Regions from separate parts of the Providencia sp. PROV200 genome, predicted to be linked through region 2. Evidence: predicted binding sites of a transcription regulator. Region 2 holds the regulator's gene; the other holds the start of a gene.

Region 1 (7,713 bases), 1.5 Mb from region 2:
AAAATTAAAAGATAAAGGCAGGTATGATTGACCTGCCTTTTGTATATCTATGGATTACTAAGTGCGGGGAGCGGCTCTACTAATGAAGGCTCGGTAGGCTGTAAATCGGCTTCGGACTCTACTGAAGAAGTGACAACCCCATTAACAACGGTACGGAATAGGCGTTTGCCTTGCAATGGGACTGCCATCAACTCCCCATTCAAACTTTTTTCTACTGATGGGGCGAGTAAATCCCCTTGTAATGTCGCATCAAAATCACCAATAACTTGAGCGGGAAAGCCTGCCCAGCCCCATTGGTTTAAATCAACGAGATCAATATTCGAACCCGATGCTCTCAGTAAGAAGGGGACTTTTTTTGGTTCTTGTTTTACCAGCAAGCCAACCTTACTGATGCCTTTATCGGTACTGACTGTTAAGCTCGCAGCGGCTGAGGACTTACCACTTTGACGCACTTCAATAAACGGGCGGCGTACAAGAACTTGGTTAATTGTGCCGCTATCTGCAGTGAATGTCGCTTTACCGCTCCAAATTCCCCACTGCTTTTGTTTTATTAAATCGATATTTTCAATATTGCCGCTGAGCGCGGTCAGCTCAAAGGAAAACTGTGGTTGGATATTCATCAAAAGTGATTGAGAAAGGGTGAATTTTTTGATGCTTAAACCAGATAACCAAGGCGGTGTAGGCTCTGCAAAGAATGATAGCCAATTTTCAGGCAAAGTATATAAGATACCCGCTAGTTTGCCTTCGTCGATAGTCAGTATTCGGTCATTGCGCTGCCAAGAACCACTGAGGTTAAAGACGCCTTTATTATAGTAACCGGATAACTTATTGATATTCAGGCTGTCACCGTTAATTTTCAGATCACCAATTAAGGTACTGAGTTGCTGGTCTTTTACGACAAATTGGTCAACATTAAAACGAATGTTGCTTTCGGAACTAGTCCAGCTCCCTCTCACGAAGCTGAGTTGGTCAATTTCGGTGCTTAGGCCAGAGAGTGCCCAATCCTTCCCTTGAATATCAATGTTGGTTAACTCTACTTTTTTGATCTGCAATGATTTTTCACTCGTTATTGCATCAAATAGTGAATCGACATCAACTTTATTTTCCCAACCGACTTTATTCATGGTGAGGGAATCTACCGCGATAGCGCCATCCTTAAGTACCTTCCCAGCCCCCGCAATATAGCCATTATTTAGGTAGGCACTTGCTTGACTTATTTCTGTTCCTTGCTGCTGCAATTTACCGGTAATGGCAACATTCTTGAATGAAAGGTCATTAAATTTTAATTGGTTAGCGGTAAATCGAAAATCACCGTAACCAAAAGGGGAGTTTTCATCGGGTTTCCAAGGGGTAATTCCCCCCGTGAAGCCAGTGACTTGCACAGTATCATTGTCTTTTTTAAGCGTGATTTGGCTATTTTCAAATTGCAAAATATTCGCGGAAATAGGTAGCAGTATCGTATCAGGTGTGACAGTTGTCGATAATGTTCCTTGAGTAATAACCAAACGTTTGATTGCCGTACCGCTAAATAGATTTCGCCAATTAACATCAAGCACGATTTGCCGTGAGTCTAAAGATAGGTCACAGTTTTTATTCGCTAATTTGACATCTTGGAAAATGAATTCACCGGGGTTAGAAAATTCATGTCCCATAATTCCCACATCAATATCATAGTCAGTGAACTTACTTAAAAATTGACTGGAGTAGGATGCACCCCAACGGGTTTGCAGCCCGATATAAGTAAAAATAAACAATAGCAGCAGTAACAGAAGTGCATAGGTAGTAAGTTTGATTAACCATTTCACAGTTTACTGCTCCTTTGGTTTGTTGACGAATAGACACAGGAAGAGACTGCCTAATATAGCGACAATTTAAGGATAGGATACAGAAAAACCGCCAGAGTGTTCAACACTGGCGGCTAGAATGAAGGTTATTTTTCGAGAGGGAAGACTAAATTCAGAACAATTGCAGTTAAACCACCCGCAGCAATACCAGAAGAAAACAATGTTTTTAGCCAGTCAGGTGCGAATTGCAAAATCAAAGGTTGCTGTGAAACGCCCATACCCACTGCGAGGGAAAGCGCAATAATCATGATAGCCCGGCGATTGAGCGGTTCACGAGATACAATGCGTACACCTGAAGCGGCAATGGTACCAAACATTACAATGGTTGCTCCGCCTAATACGGGTTCTGGAATTTGTTGCACAAAGCCTGCAACCGCAGGGAACAGCCCCAATAGCACTAACATTAACGCGACAATATAGCCGACATAGCGACTTGCCACCCCAGTTAACTGGATAACACCGTTGTTTTGCCCAAAGCAAGAGTTAGGGAAAGTATTAAATACCGCAGAAACCATCGAGTTCAAACCATTAGCAAGTACGCCACCTTTGATACGTTTCATGTACAAAGGGCCGCGAACCGGTTGCTCAGATACATCAGAAGTGGCGGTAATATCACCTATCGTTTCTAAGGAAGTCACCATAAAAATAAGAATTAATGGGATCAACAGGTTCCAGTCGAAGGATAAGCCATAATAAAAGGGCTCAGGGACAGTAATAATTGGCTGGTTGGCTTCCATTGGTTGCGCATTTGGCAACATGTCCATCCACCAAGCTGCAATATAACCAACAGCCATAGCAATGACTAAAGATGCGACACGTAAGTAAGGGTTTTTCTGCCGATTAAGTAAAATAATAACCGCTAAAACAACCCCAGCTAAAATCAAATAATCAGGGGAACCAAAAGTGTTGTCACTAATTGCACCATAGCCACCGCCAATGGATGTTAACCCGACTTGAATCAAGGATAGGCCGATAATCATGACAACAACACCTGAAACCAGTGGTGTAATGACTCGACGGGCTAGATGTAAGAAGCGAGAAAGAATCACTTCGGTGAGTGCTGCAACTAGCAATGTGCCGAATAAGGCTGCCATCATCGACGGGATATTAGCGCCACCTTGCTTAAGTGCAACACCCCCCATGATTAAAGGTGCAACAAAGTTAAAACTGGTTCCTTGAATCGAAAGCAGGCCTGAGCCAATAGGGCCCCATGCACGGATCTGAATTAAAGAAGCAATACCGGAGGCAAATAAAGACATACTAATGATGCGCTGGGTATCGTGAGCTGGTAGTCCTAATGCCTGACAAATCAGCATCGCAGGGGTAATCACCGCAACAAACATCGCCAGAAGATGTTGCCCAGCGGCAAACAAGGCTTGGGGCAGTGGTGGGCGGTCTTCTAATTTATAGATGAGTTCGCTTTGCGTTTGTATGGTCGCTTCAGTAGTTTGTTTTTCAGACGTCGCAGTATTCATTGCCTTCATTTCTCGCCAACAAAAAACGCATTGTAATGTGTCGAAATTAAAAAGCAATCGTTTGCGCGTAAAAAATATTGATCAATGTTAAATAAGGCTGTCACATTTTTATATCTTTTAACTTGTATTTATAACAGTTTTTTTTTCTAATCCTATAACCTGCTTTTGGCGTTTTAAGGAAGAAATTAACGTCTTACTAGTTTTTGATAATTTTAACAACAGACGAGGTACGTGAATGTATCATCTCGATGTCTACGGTACACTGGTAGCAGCTACCTTAGTACTATTACTTGGGCGTAAACTGGTCAAATCAGTTCCTTTCCTTGAAAAATATACAATCCCTGAACCTGTTGCGGGTGGGTTGTTAGTAGCTTTTAGTCTTTTATTGCTTAAACAATTATTTGACTGGAGCCTTTCTTTTGACTTATCACTGCAAGAACCTATGATGCTGGCATTTTTTGCCACAATTGGTCTTAATGCCAACCTTGCTAGTTTGAAGGCTGGTGGTAAGGCATTGTTTATCTTCATTTTTGTGGTTGTTGGTTTATTGCTTGTCCAAAATACGGTAGGGATTGCTCTTGCTGAATTATTGGGATTAGACCCTCTCATGGGGCTATTAGCTGGTTCAGTTACCTTATCGGGTGGTCATGGAACTGGTGCGGCATGGGGGAAAATTTTCACTGAAAGCTATGGTTTCCAAAGTGCAACAGAAGTTGCAATGGCGTGTGCTACATTTGGACTTGTTCTCGGTGGTTTAATCGGCGGGCCTGTTGCACGTTTTCTAACGCGTAATATTCCAACGCCAGGAACGGCTGATGATGATAAAGACGTTCCAACTGCATTTGAGAAACCACAATCTGGGCGCATGATCACTTCAATGGTTTTAATTGAAACTATTGCACTGATCGCTATTTGTCTATTGGTGGGAAGTTTTATTGCAGGCGAATTAGCCGATACTCCTTTCGCATTGCCTAAGTTTGTCTGCGTACTTTTTGTTGGTGTCATTTTAAGTAACAGCTTATCACTGCTTGGTTTTTACCGAGTATTCGACCGCGCTGTTTCTGTCATGGGTAACGTGAGCCTCTCATTATTCTTAGCAATGGCACTCATGAGCTTGAAGCTGTGGGAATTAGCATCACTTGCAATCCCAATGATTATCATTCTTGCTGTACAGGCTTGTGTGATGGCGGGATATGCTATTTTTGTGACTTTCCGCGTGATGGGCAAAAACTATGACGCTGCAATCTTAGCTGCAGGTCATTGTGGGTTTGGTCTTGGTGCGACACCAACAGCGATTGCGAATATGCAAGCTGTTACGGATAGATTAGGTCCATCTCACTTAGCATTCTTGGTTGTACCAATGGTTGGGGCATTCTTCATTGATATTGTTAATGCGATAGTGATTAAACTGTATCTGATGCTGCCATTATTCCCAACGATTGCTGGTTAACTTTCATTTTATAATAAATCAAGTAAAGCAGGTATTGCCGTGAAAATATTCACGGCAATTTTCATTTTAGGGAACGAATAAAAAGAAGATATAAAACTTAAGCGTGGCTGTACTGCTCTCGCTCAGGTAACCAACGCTCAATAAGTTGTTGTGCATTTTCGGGGTGATTTTGTTGAATATGGCGAGCAAGGCGTTGCACTTCTGGCAACATGTATTGGTCACGCAACAAATCTGCGACTTTAAATTCTGCATTTCCTGTTTGTCTAGTGCCTAATAATTCCCCTGGCCCGCGAATTTCGAGATCTTTTTGTGCGATAACAAAGCCATCATTGCTGTCCCGCAACACTTGTAGTCTTTGTTTAGCGGTATGGGTTAACGGTGTCTTGTACAATAAGACACAGTGAGACGCGATAGCTCCACGGCCGACCCGCCCTCTTAGTTGGTGTAACTGAGCCAAACCAAGGCGTTCAGGGTTATCAATAATCATTAAACTTGCATTTGGCACATCCACACCGACTTCAATAACCGTCGTAGCAACCAGCAGTTGAATTTCATTCTGTTTAAAAGCCGCCATAATACTTTGCTTTTCAGCGGGTTTCATTCGACCATGAACTAAACCGACTTTCAATTCAGGTAATGCCAGTGCGAGCTCTTCGCTGGTCACTTGAGCTGCTTGCGCTTCTAATAATTCAGAGTCTTCAATGAGTGTGCAGACCCAATAGGCTTGGCGGCCTTCTTCAATACAGGCTTGGCGAACACGCTCAATAATATCATTACGGCGAGTGTCCGGTATGGCGACAGTGGTGACGGGGGTTCGTCCTGGAGGTAGCTCGTCGATGACCGAGGTATCTAAGTCTGCATAGGCTGTCATCGCCAGCGTCCGTGGGATTGGCGTAGCGGTCATGATTAATTGATGAGGGTGGTACCCTTGCTGCTCACCTTTTTCACGCAGAGCGAGCCGCTGATGAACGCCAAAGCGATGTTGTTCATCAATGATAACAAGCCCCAGAGCTTTAAAGCTCACTTGCTCTTGGAAAATAGCGTGTGTTCCAACAACCATCGCGACCTCTCCACTTGCGATGGCATCTTGCTGAGTCTGACGTGCCTTACCCTTTTGTTTACCCGCAAGCCAACCTACTTTGACACCTAAAGGTTCTAACCACTGTTTGAACGTATTGGCATGTTGCTCTGCAAGAATTTCCGTGGGAGCCATCAGCGCCACTTGTTTGCCATTCTCGATGGCACAAACGGCGGCTAAGGCTGCAACGAGGGTTTTCCCTGATCCCACATCCCCTTGAATCAAACGCATCATAGGGGCGTTTTTAGCGAGGTCTGCTTCAACTTCACTAACAACACGGTTTTGTGCGTCTGTTGGTGAAAACGGTAATTGTGCAAGTAACTGAGATTTTAATTGACCACTTGTCACTAATGGTTCCGCATATAGGCGTTCATTACCTGCGCGGATAGCTAACATGCTTAGATGGTGAGCGAGTAGTTCTTCGAGGACTAGCCGCTTTTGTGCCGGATGATGGCCTTTTTCTAGCTCGCTCAGTGCCACATTCGGTGGTGGATTGTGTAATAAGCGAATAGCATCTGGTAAGCTTATCATTCCACGGCTAAGCTCTTCAGGAAGTAATTCTTTTATTTTCCCGCTATCCAGTAGCCCGAGCGCTTGTTCCATGACTTTGCGTAAAGTCGCTTGGCGAACACCTTCAGTGGTTGGATATACGGGTGTTAAATTCTCTTGCAAGCTGATATTGCTGGGGTCTTTAGACACTTTATATTCAGGGTGAATGATTTCCGGTCCTGTATTTCCTCTGCGAACTTCCCCATAGGCGGTAACCTGTCTTCCTTCTGCTAAGTTATTTTTCATTGCTGCTGAGAAGTTGAAAAAACGTAAGGTGAGGTTGCCTGTTCCATCGGAAATTAAGCAAGTCATCATTCTTTTTCGGCCGAAGACGACTTTAGTTTGCAGGACTTCGCCCGTGATCGTTGCTGTCGTGCCGGGAAGAAGATCTTTTATTTGATATAAACGAGTATGGTCTTCATAGCGCAAAGGGAAATGAAGAAGAAGGTCTTGAACGGTGTTCAAACCGATTTTACGCATTTTTTCTGACTGACTTGCACCAACACCATGCAATGAGGTCAGTGAAATGGTATCAAGTAGCCCATTATTCATGTTATTTCCTTCTATTTAACCAAACTGCCGTCTTTTCATTTTTTCGGTTAATTGCATTTGTGCCCACCACGTCTCATCAGCTTCAATTTGCCCTTGGTTATTAATCAATGGCCGAGGAAGCCCCTTACGTTTAGCGACTTCAGCCAGTACAGGGTAACCGCCTTCAAATAACCAAGCTTGTTGTTCATCTGGTGAAAGTAAGCAATGTTCACGATCGTACATTCCCGCTTGTTGCCGCTGCCTTTGGGCTTCATAGAGAATTAATGCAGAAGCGACGGAAACATTCAAAGATTGCACCATACCCGCCATTGGAATGATAATGTGTTTATCCGCCAATGCGAGGGCTTGTTGTGAAATCCCTGTTTTCTCTTGTCCCATCATAATACAAGTTGGTAAAGTATAATCAATTTCACGAAAATCAACGGCATGTTCCGACAAGTTAGTTGCCAAAACCTGCATGTTTTGTGATTTTATTTGGGAAATGGCTTCTTCGGTCGATGCGTGTGAAATAATTTTAACCCAGCTATTACTCCCTGCAGCGGAAGAAACGGACAGTTTGACTTGTTGGTCAGGCCAAATAGCATGAATTTGATGGATCCCTACCGCATCCGCACTGCGTACAATGGCAGAAACATTGTGCGGTTTATGAATTTCTTCGAGACAGAGAGTTAGGTCAGGCTGCCGCATCGCCATCATTTGGCAAATGCGGCGGTAGCGGCGTTCATTCATAGTGATTAATCAAGTATGGTCGTTAATTACGGTTTC
Region 2 (7,713 bases):
TTTGAAAGGAGAGGTTATGTGGTCTGCGCATGCACTCGAAGTGATTGATGCAGTTGCTCGAACTGGAAGTTTTAGTGGTGCTGCTGATGAATTGCACCGTGTACCTTCTGCAATCAGTTATACCGTCAAGCAAGTTGAGGAATGGCTTGCTGTTCCTCTATTTGAACGCCGACATCGCGATGTTGTTCTGACAGAAGCAGGGGCGATATTTATTAAGGAAAGTCGTTCTGTTATCAAAAAAATGACAGATACAAGACATCAATGCCAGCAAGTTGCAAATGGCTGGCGCGGGCAATTTAGTATTGCTGTTGATTGTATTGTTAAACCCCAAAGGACAGAACAATTACTTATTGATTTTTATCGTCATTTTCCCGATATTGAACTTTTTATTCACCCTGAAGTGTTTAATGGAGTGTGGGATGCACTTGCTGACGGACGTGTAGATGTTGCGATTGGAGCGACTCGAGCGTCCCCGATAGGCGAAAGATACAGCTTCCGTGATATGGGTTTTATGCCGTGGATGTGTGTCGCAAGTCCAGAACACCCATTAGCCCAAATAGGTGAGAAACTGACTGATGACCAAATGAGAGAGTACCCGAGTTTGTGTCTCGAAGATACCTCTCGTAACCTTCCCAAACGTGATACTTGGGCACTTGATAACCAACGTCGGCTTGTCGTGCCTTACTGGGAAAATGGTTTAGCTTGTTTGGTTAATGGGCTATGTGTTGGAATGGTACCGGAGCATCGAGCAGCTCCGCTTTGTGAAAAAGGCCAATTAGTTGAACTAGCATTAGCACAGCCATTTCCACCCAGTCCTTGTTGTTTAACTTGGGTGGAAAATAGTACATCACCCGCGCTCCGTTGGTTATTGGATTACCTTGGTGATAATGAAACGCTCAACGCAGAGTGGCTTTCAACTTAACGATTTGTCTTATCGACGATAATCGATAAATGGCCCGTCAGCGACAGAGCGACGCTCTACAAGGCGAGGGTGAACTTCAATTGTTTGAGCATCTTCGCGCTTATTAATGATACGGTCGAGCAGCATGGTGAAGGCCATTTGGCCTAAACGCTCTTTGGGTTGGTGGATAGTGGTCAATGCTGGTGTGAAATAGCGCGCATTTCGCACATTATCATAACCAATAATTGAAATGTCTTGTGGAACGCGTAGCCCCATTTCATCAGCCGCACAAATGGCTCCCATCGCCATGATATCGCCACCACAAAATACCGCAGTAGGACGTTGTTTATGGCTTAAAATTTGCATCATTGCTTTATAGCCAGATTCAGGTTCGAAATCACCTTGTACTATCCACTGGTCTTTCAGTGTGATCTTTGCTTCTTCCATTGCTTTTTTGAAGCCTGTTAAGCGGCCGATACCGGTGTTTCTTTCAAGCGAGCCAGGGATCACACCAATATCACGGTGCCCACGGTCAATTAAATAGCGGCCTGCAAGATACCCACCATGGAATGAATTATCAATAATACTGTCTGTAAAATCACCTCGGGAGGTTCCCCAATCCATCACCACCATTGGGATATTACGATAGTCTTCAAGCATACTAATTAACGTATCTGGATATTCAGAACACATCACAAGTAGGCCATCAACGCGCTTTTGCGCTAACATTTGCAAATATGCTTTTTGTTTTCCCAAATTATTATGAGAATTACAAAGTATAAGTGTGTAACCTTTTTCATAACAACTATTTTCAACTGATTCAATTACTTCTGCGAAATAAGGGGCTTCGCTTGAGGTTGCGAGTAAGCCAATCGACTTTGTATGATTAACTTTTAAACTACGGGCAACCGCACTTGGCGAATAATTAAGCTCTTTAATTGCAGCCCAAACCGCAGCCTTGGTGTCATCAGCCACAAAGCGCGTTTTATTAATAACATGGGATACGGTTGTGGTGGATACGCCAGCGCGCTTCGCCACATCTTTAATCGTTGCCATGGGGGAAGAAAACTCCTGACCAATAACCGGTCTCTATAATAATTCTTGTTAAAAAATTACCTGCATATTGATGCATTGATCCTTTGCTGGCAATAACTTAGCGATTTGTTGTCGATTTTGTCTGATCTAGCGCAAAAACGAAAGAAATAATTGATGTTATAACATGTGATATAGACACTAGTTTTACTTTTTTAGATATGTATACTTAATAACCTTAATTAATGAGTGGTTATTTGTTAATTCAATGACATTAAAATGAGAGGAACTCATGGATACAGATTTTAAATATGGATTGCTTGCTGCATTGGGCTCATTAGCACTGATTATTTTTCTTGCTGCACATATTTTCTGATTTTATTCCAGCCTCGAGTAGGTGAAATAAAAGGGCGAGTACATCTCGCCCTTGTCAATTTAGTCTTTGTTTCGATACTTGCTAGAGGACTATGCTAAGTTTGCTTCCACAAATTTCCAATTAACCAGTGCCCAGAAGTTTTCTAAGTATTTAGGGCGGGCGTTGCGGTAATCGATATAGTATGCATGCTCCCAAATATCAACGGTTAACACAGGTTTGTCGTCACCAGAGATTGGGGTCGCAGCATTCGATGTATTGACGATTGCAAGGCTACCATCTGCTTTTTTTACTAACCAAGTCCATCCAGCACCGAAGTTTTTGGTTGCGGCATCAGTAAACTGAGCTTTAAATTCAGCAAAAGAACCGAATGCTTTATTAATCGCTTCCGCAACTTTGCCTGTCGGCTCGCCACCAGCGTTTGGCGCTAAGCAATTCCAATAGAAAGTGTGGTTCCAAACTTGTGCCGCGTTGTTAAAAACCCCAGCTTCAGAAGTTTTGATAATTTCTTCTAAAGATTTTCCTTCAAAGTTAGTACCTTTGATGAGGTTATTTAAGTTAACAACATAAGTGTTGTGGTGTTTACCATAGTGATATTCTAAGGTTTCTGCAGAGATATAAGGTTCTAAAGCATCTTTTGCATACGGTAAAGCGGGTAGTTCAAATGACATTGCGTACTCCTTGATTGCTTTTATATCAAAATACTCAGGGTGTTTGCTCTTAAAATGAGCAAAATAATATGTCACAGCTTATCATTAGAGTTTCGCCTATTGGCGATATGATACTTAATATATTAATAATAGCACGATCAACCTTACAAAGGTAAAGGTAATGATGCGGCTAAGATGCTAACAGATAAATAGAAAAATTACAGATAAAAATCATATAGATATTGTAGGTGGGGAACCTAAGTACATTAAATTTCAGTTCTTACCTAGAAATAGCTACTTGTTTGACTTAGGTAAAGAGAAGATAGAAAAGGTGCCTTTTTGTTTTTTGGAATGTTATAGTAATGCCCCTATAAAACTGGCATATTGTATGAAACAATTCAGTTTCTTATTATATCAGTCAATGTGTTCTGTTAAGTTGAGGTAGACTCTCAGTTACCGGCTGACTGCAAAACCTGCATCTTTGTTTTAAGGAAGTTAAAAATGACAACTATTGAAAGAATTGAGCGCCAAATTAAAGAAAACCCAATTTTATTATATATGAAAGGCTCTCCTAAACTTCCGAGCTGTGGTTTTTCTGCTCAGGCAGTACAAGCTCTGTCTTCTTGTGGTGAACGTTTTGCCTATGTTGATATCTTGCAAAACCCAGATATTCGTGCGGAACTGCCAAAATATGCAAATTGGCCAACTTTCCCTCAACTGTGGGTTGATGGTGAGCTAGTCGGTGGTTGCGATATTATCATGGAAATGTTCCAGCGTGGTGAGCTGCAATCTCTAATTAAAGAAACGGCTGATAAATACCGTTCAGCAGATGAAGCTAGCGCAGACTGATTTAAACAATAAATAAAAGACTAAAAAACCGTATTTGGTAAAAGCATTGATGACTTTCTACTAAATACGGTTTTTTTATATTATTGCTATTGATAAAAAGTTATTGAGAATCTTCAATAATTGGCCAGCCACCCAATTTTTTCCATTTATTAACAATTTCGCAAAATAGCAGAGCGGTGCGATTCGTATCATACAGGGCGCCGTGTGCTTGTTTGCCATCAAATGGGATACCTGCAGAAACACATGCTTTTGCTAAAATTGTTTGACCAAATGCTAAGCCACTTAATGCCGCGGTATCAAAGGTTGCAAATGGATGGAACGGGTTACGTTTTAAACCTGCTCGTTCGGCGGCATTCATGACAAAACTGTGATCAAAATTTGCGTTATGAGCAACAATAATTGCGCGATTACAATCAGTATTTTTCATGCCTTTGCGGATGACTTTAAATATTGCATGAAGAGCCTCATATTCGCTAACAGCACCGCGTAGAGGGTTAGTTGGATCAATTCCAGTAAAGGCAAGAGCGGATGGCTCAAGATTTGCGCCTTCAAAAGGTTCTACATGAAAATGTAATGTTTCATCCATGGAGAGCCAGCCGTCTTTATCCATTTTTAAGGTGATGGCTGCAATTTCTAACAGGCCGTCAGTTTTTGCATTAAACCCACCTGTTTCAACATCAATAACGACAGGATAGTATCCCCTGAATCGGTTCACTAGGGCATTTGGATTGTTTTTTTCAGACATTAGGACTTTCAGTTTTAGTTTTCTGGTTGGATGACATTATGCCAAAACCAGTAAAAATTTGCAGGTAAAGGGTGATAAAAGTTTAGGTGTTAGAATAGGCACCTAAACTTTTAGATTATATAGCTAATTAATGGCCTAAGCCTTTACTTGCGCTTTTGTTTTCGATCAGCTCAATTTTATAGCCATCTGGGTCTTCGACAAATGCAATTATAGTTGTTCCGCCCTTAACTGGGCCTGCTTCACGTGTTACGTTACCACCTGCACTGCGGATAGCATCGCAGGTTTTTGCAACATCATCGACACCTAAGGCGATATGACCATATGCGTTACCCATATCATATTGGTCAACCCCCCAGTTATAGGTTAGCTCTATCACAGCGCCTTCACTTTCATCGCTGTAACCAACAAATGCGAGAGAGTATTTATACTCTGTATTTTCACTGGTTCTTAATAAGCGCATACCTAACACTTTTGTGTAAAAGTCAATAGAACGCTGCATATCAGTAACACGTAACATAGTATGGAGTAAGCGCATTTTTAAACCTCTTGGAATCAGCCTGAATCGATTTATCTATTAATATAACGTGCTTAAATTAATAAATACAATGATTACAGTTTGTTTTTTGAACAAATAATGGTAATACTCATTTCTAGGAGTATATCATACATTTATGGTGATTTTTTCTTTTTAAGGGGAAAGTTATGGCTGAACAACTTGAATTTTTTGAGATCCCCAGCCCTTGCCGTGGTATATGTCAAAGTAATGAACAAGGCTATTGTCGAGGTTGCTATCGCACTCGTGATGAGCGCTTTAATTGGTTAAAGTTTTCGGATAGTGAAAAACGAAATGTACTTCGTTTATGTCGTCAACGCCATTTAAGAATATTAAATAAAAAAATAGCTCAAGAAAATACCATCGATACACAACAACAACTTTTCTAGTTTTCTGTTTGAAAATAATGATAAAAAATCAAATGTTTTATTTTCAATATAAATTAATCCTCAATAAATTATTAGCATGCTATTTATTTCTTAGTTTATATTTCAATGAAATTTTATTTATTAAAAATTAGTATAGGTTAAATTAAAATGACTGTAATTAACATGATTTTAAGATTAACTATATTTGTTTGTTTTTTAAAGGCTTATGAAGCATTGTTTTTTTTATTGTTATTCACGACTGCTATAAGAGCTAAAATAGATAGATCAAAAAGGAGAGTGCGGCTATTCTTATTAATAAGATAATTGATAGATTATCTCGTTAAACTCAGGTTGAAAAAATGTAGGAATCAACGACATATTAATTAGAGTTATATCGCATAATAAATCAGCTATTGTAACTAGATATAGGTATTTAATGGCTAATATATAAATAAAAAGTTGTAAATATAAAGGGAAATTAATATATAATCCAAAAATAATATGAAGATGGTATATTTTTTTGACATTATAATTATATAAAGGAGGGTAAATTGGAATCACAAATTGGGACAGAGTTATCACGTGTTGTTCGCATGTGGAGAGCATTAATCGACTATCGTTTGAAGCCTCTTAAACTAACACAAACACATTGGGTGACATTACATAATATAAGTCAACTACCGCCTGAACAATCTCAAATACAGTTAGCGAAAGCGATTGGTATTGAACAGCCTTCATTAGTAAGGACTCTAGACCAATTAGAGGAAAAAAAACTTATTTCTAGGCATACTTGTACAAATGATAGGAGAGCTAAAAGGATAAAGTTAACGGAAGAATCTGAACCCTTTATTAAAACGGTAGATCAAGTCATAAACAATACGCGTATAGAGATATTGAATAATATTAGTAAAGATGAACTTTATCAATTATCACAGTTACTTATGAAGCTTGAAAAAAACATTTTAAGATTACAAAATGATTCATGATGTGAAAATAATATACCTAACTAATAAATAGTGTGCTAATCATTAAACTAACAATTAAGTAATCGGCCTATGTGATTTGTATGATGGTGAAATAGAAATAGGCAATGGGAATAATAATTACACCCAGTTATGACTTTTTATAATTCATTGCCTTTAAATATAATTAAAGCTGTTAATTATATTTACCTACGGTTTTCTAATTGTTAGCTGGATAATTTATTAGTGCGTATTAATTAATAATAAAAAATTTATAAAAAAGGGGGGGGGAAGTAGCTTTTAGGCACGAAAGCAAGGGGGTTATTTGTAAGCAAGAAACTGTATTACCTAAAAGCGATACATGATGAATATAAAATATAATTATATAACATAAAGTAACTATATTATTCAGCAATATTATTTTTAAGGCATACTCACTGGCTAATGTCGGTGAGTATACCTAATTTAGTATCGTAAGATTACCGAGGAGACACAGTCACTGTATTTCCGCTATTTGCAATCATAACACGTTGGCCATTACGGAAGGTGCTAGGGTCTTGTTTTTGAACAACAACAATGTTTTTACCGCTATCGAGGCGGATCTCTAATTGAACACCTTGGCTTCTATTTAATGCGCCTTGAGCTTCCTGACCAGCTAAACCACCAGCAATAGCACCTGCAGCTGTTGCTAATGTGTTACCTGTACCACCACCGATGGTGTTACCTAATAACCCACCAAGTACAGCTCCACCAATTGCGCCAATTACGTTACCGTCTTCACCAGCTTGAATAGTCACAGGGCGAGCATTCAGAACAGTACCATAAGTCACAGTCTGTACCTGTTTCGCATCCTTGGCAGAAATAGTATCACCAGAAAGCGTACTGGTATTGACACAGCCTGATAAGGCTGCAACTGCTACAACACCTACAAAAACTTTCTTAAGCATAAGAACTCCTATGAGATTTGCTGTCTGTGGCACTAACATAGCATCGTATATTTGTTTTCACCATAAACACAACAAAGTATCAAAATAATGGTATTAAAAGCGATGGTTAGATTACCGATTCTGATTTAAATAGAGCGTAAACACTAGGTAAAATATCTCAAATTCGTGATTATTTCATTCAATAAGGCACTCTTTGTTAAATATTCACATAGGGTAGTCAGCTTATGAGCATCATTTCGCACAAGTTGCCAAACAGGATAATGTTTTAAACTTTAACTGAAGCGCGGAACAGTAATGCTGAGCTGATCGATATATTATGTACCATAATATTGA

The links. Region 2 encodes PurR, which represses purine synthesis genes. Its sites were predicted from a motif close to CANGCAAACGTTTGCNTG; they were not measured.
Region 1: a site for PurR is predicted at 3,370-3,387, ahead of gltS (sodium/glutamate symporter). Genes of this name have one in related genera too.

Annotation. Positions count from the first base shown of each region.
Region 1 is NZ_CP096307.1:299,137-306,849, forward strand. It holds gene M1E86_RS01380 (AsmA family protein) at 48-1,805, opposite strand; gene M1E86_RS01385 (uracil-xanthine permease family protein) at 1,931-3,319, opposite strand; gene gltS (sodium/glutamate symporter) at 3,555-4,769, shown strand; gene recG (ATP-dependent DNA helicase RecG) at 4,867-6,948, opposite strand; gene trmH (tRNA (guanosine(18)-2'-O)-methyltransferase TrmH) at 6,964-7,677, opposite strand; gene spoT (bifunctional GTP diphosphokinase/guanosine-3',5'-bis pyrophosphate 3'-pyrophosphohydrolase) at 7,700-7,713, opposite strand, start outside.
Region 2 is NZ_CP096307.1:1,821,353-1,829,065, forward strand. It holds gene punR (DNA-binding transcriptional activator PunR) at 17-922, shown strand; gene purR (HTH-type transcriptional repressor PurR) at 932-1,957, opposite strand; gene sodB (superoxide dismutase [Fe]) at 2,399-2,977, opposite strand; gene M1E86_RS08355 (Grx4 family monothiol glutaredoxin) at 3,458-3,805, shown strand; gene rnt (ribonuclease T) at 3,906-4,550, opposite strand; gene gloA (lactoylglutathione lyase) at 4,678-5,085, opposite strand; gene M1E86_RS08370 (DUF1289 domain-containing protein) at 5,253-5,492, shown strand; gene slyA (transcriptional regulator SlyA) at 6,023-6,457, shown strand; gene M1E86_RS08380 (glycine zipper 2TM domain-containing protein) at 6,913-7,380, opposite strand.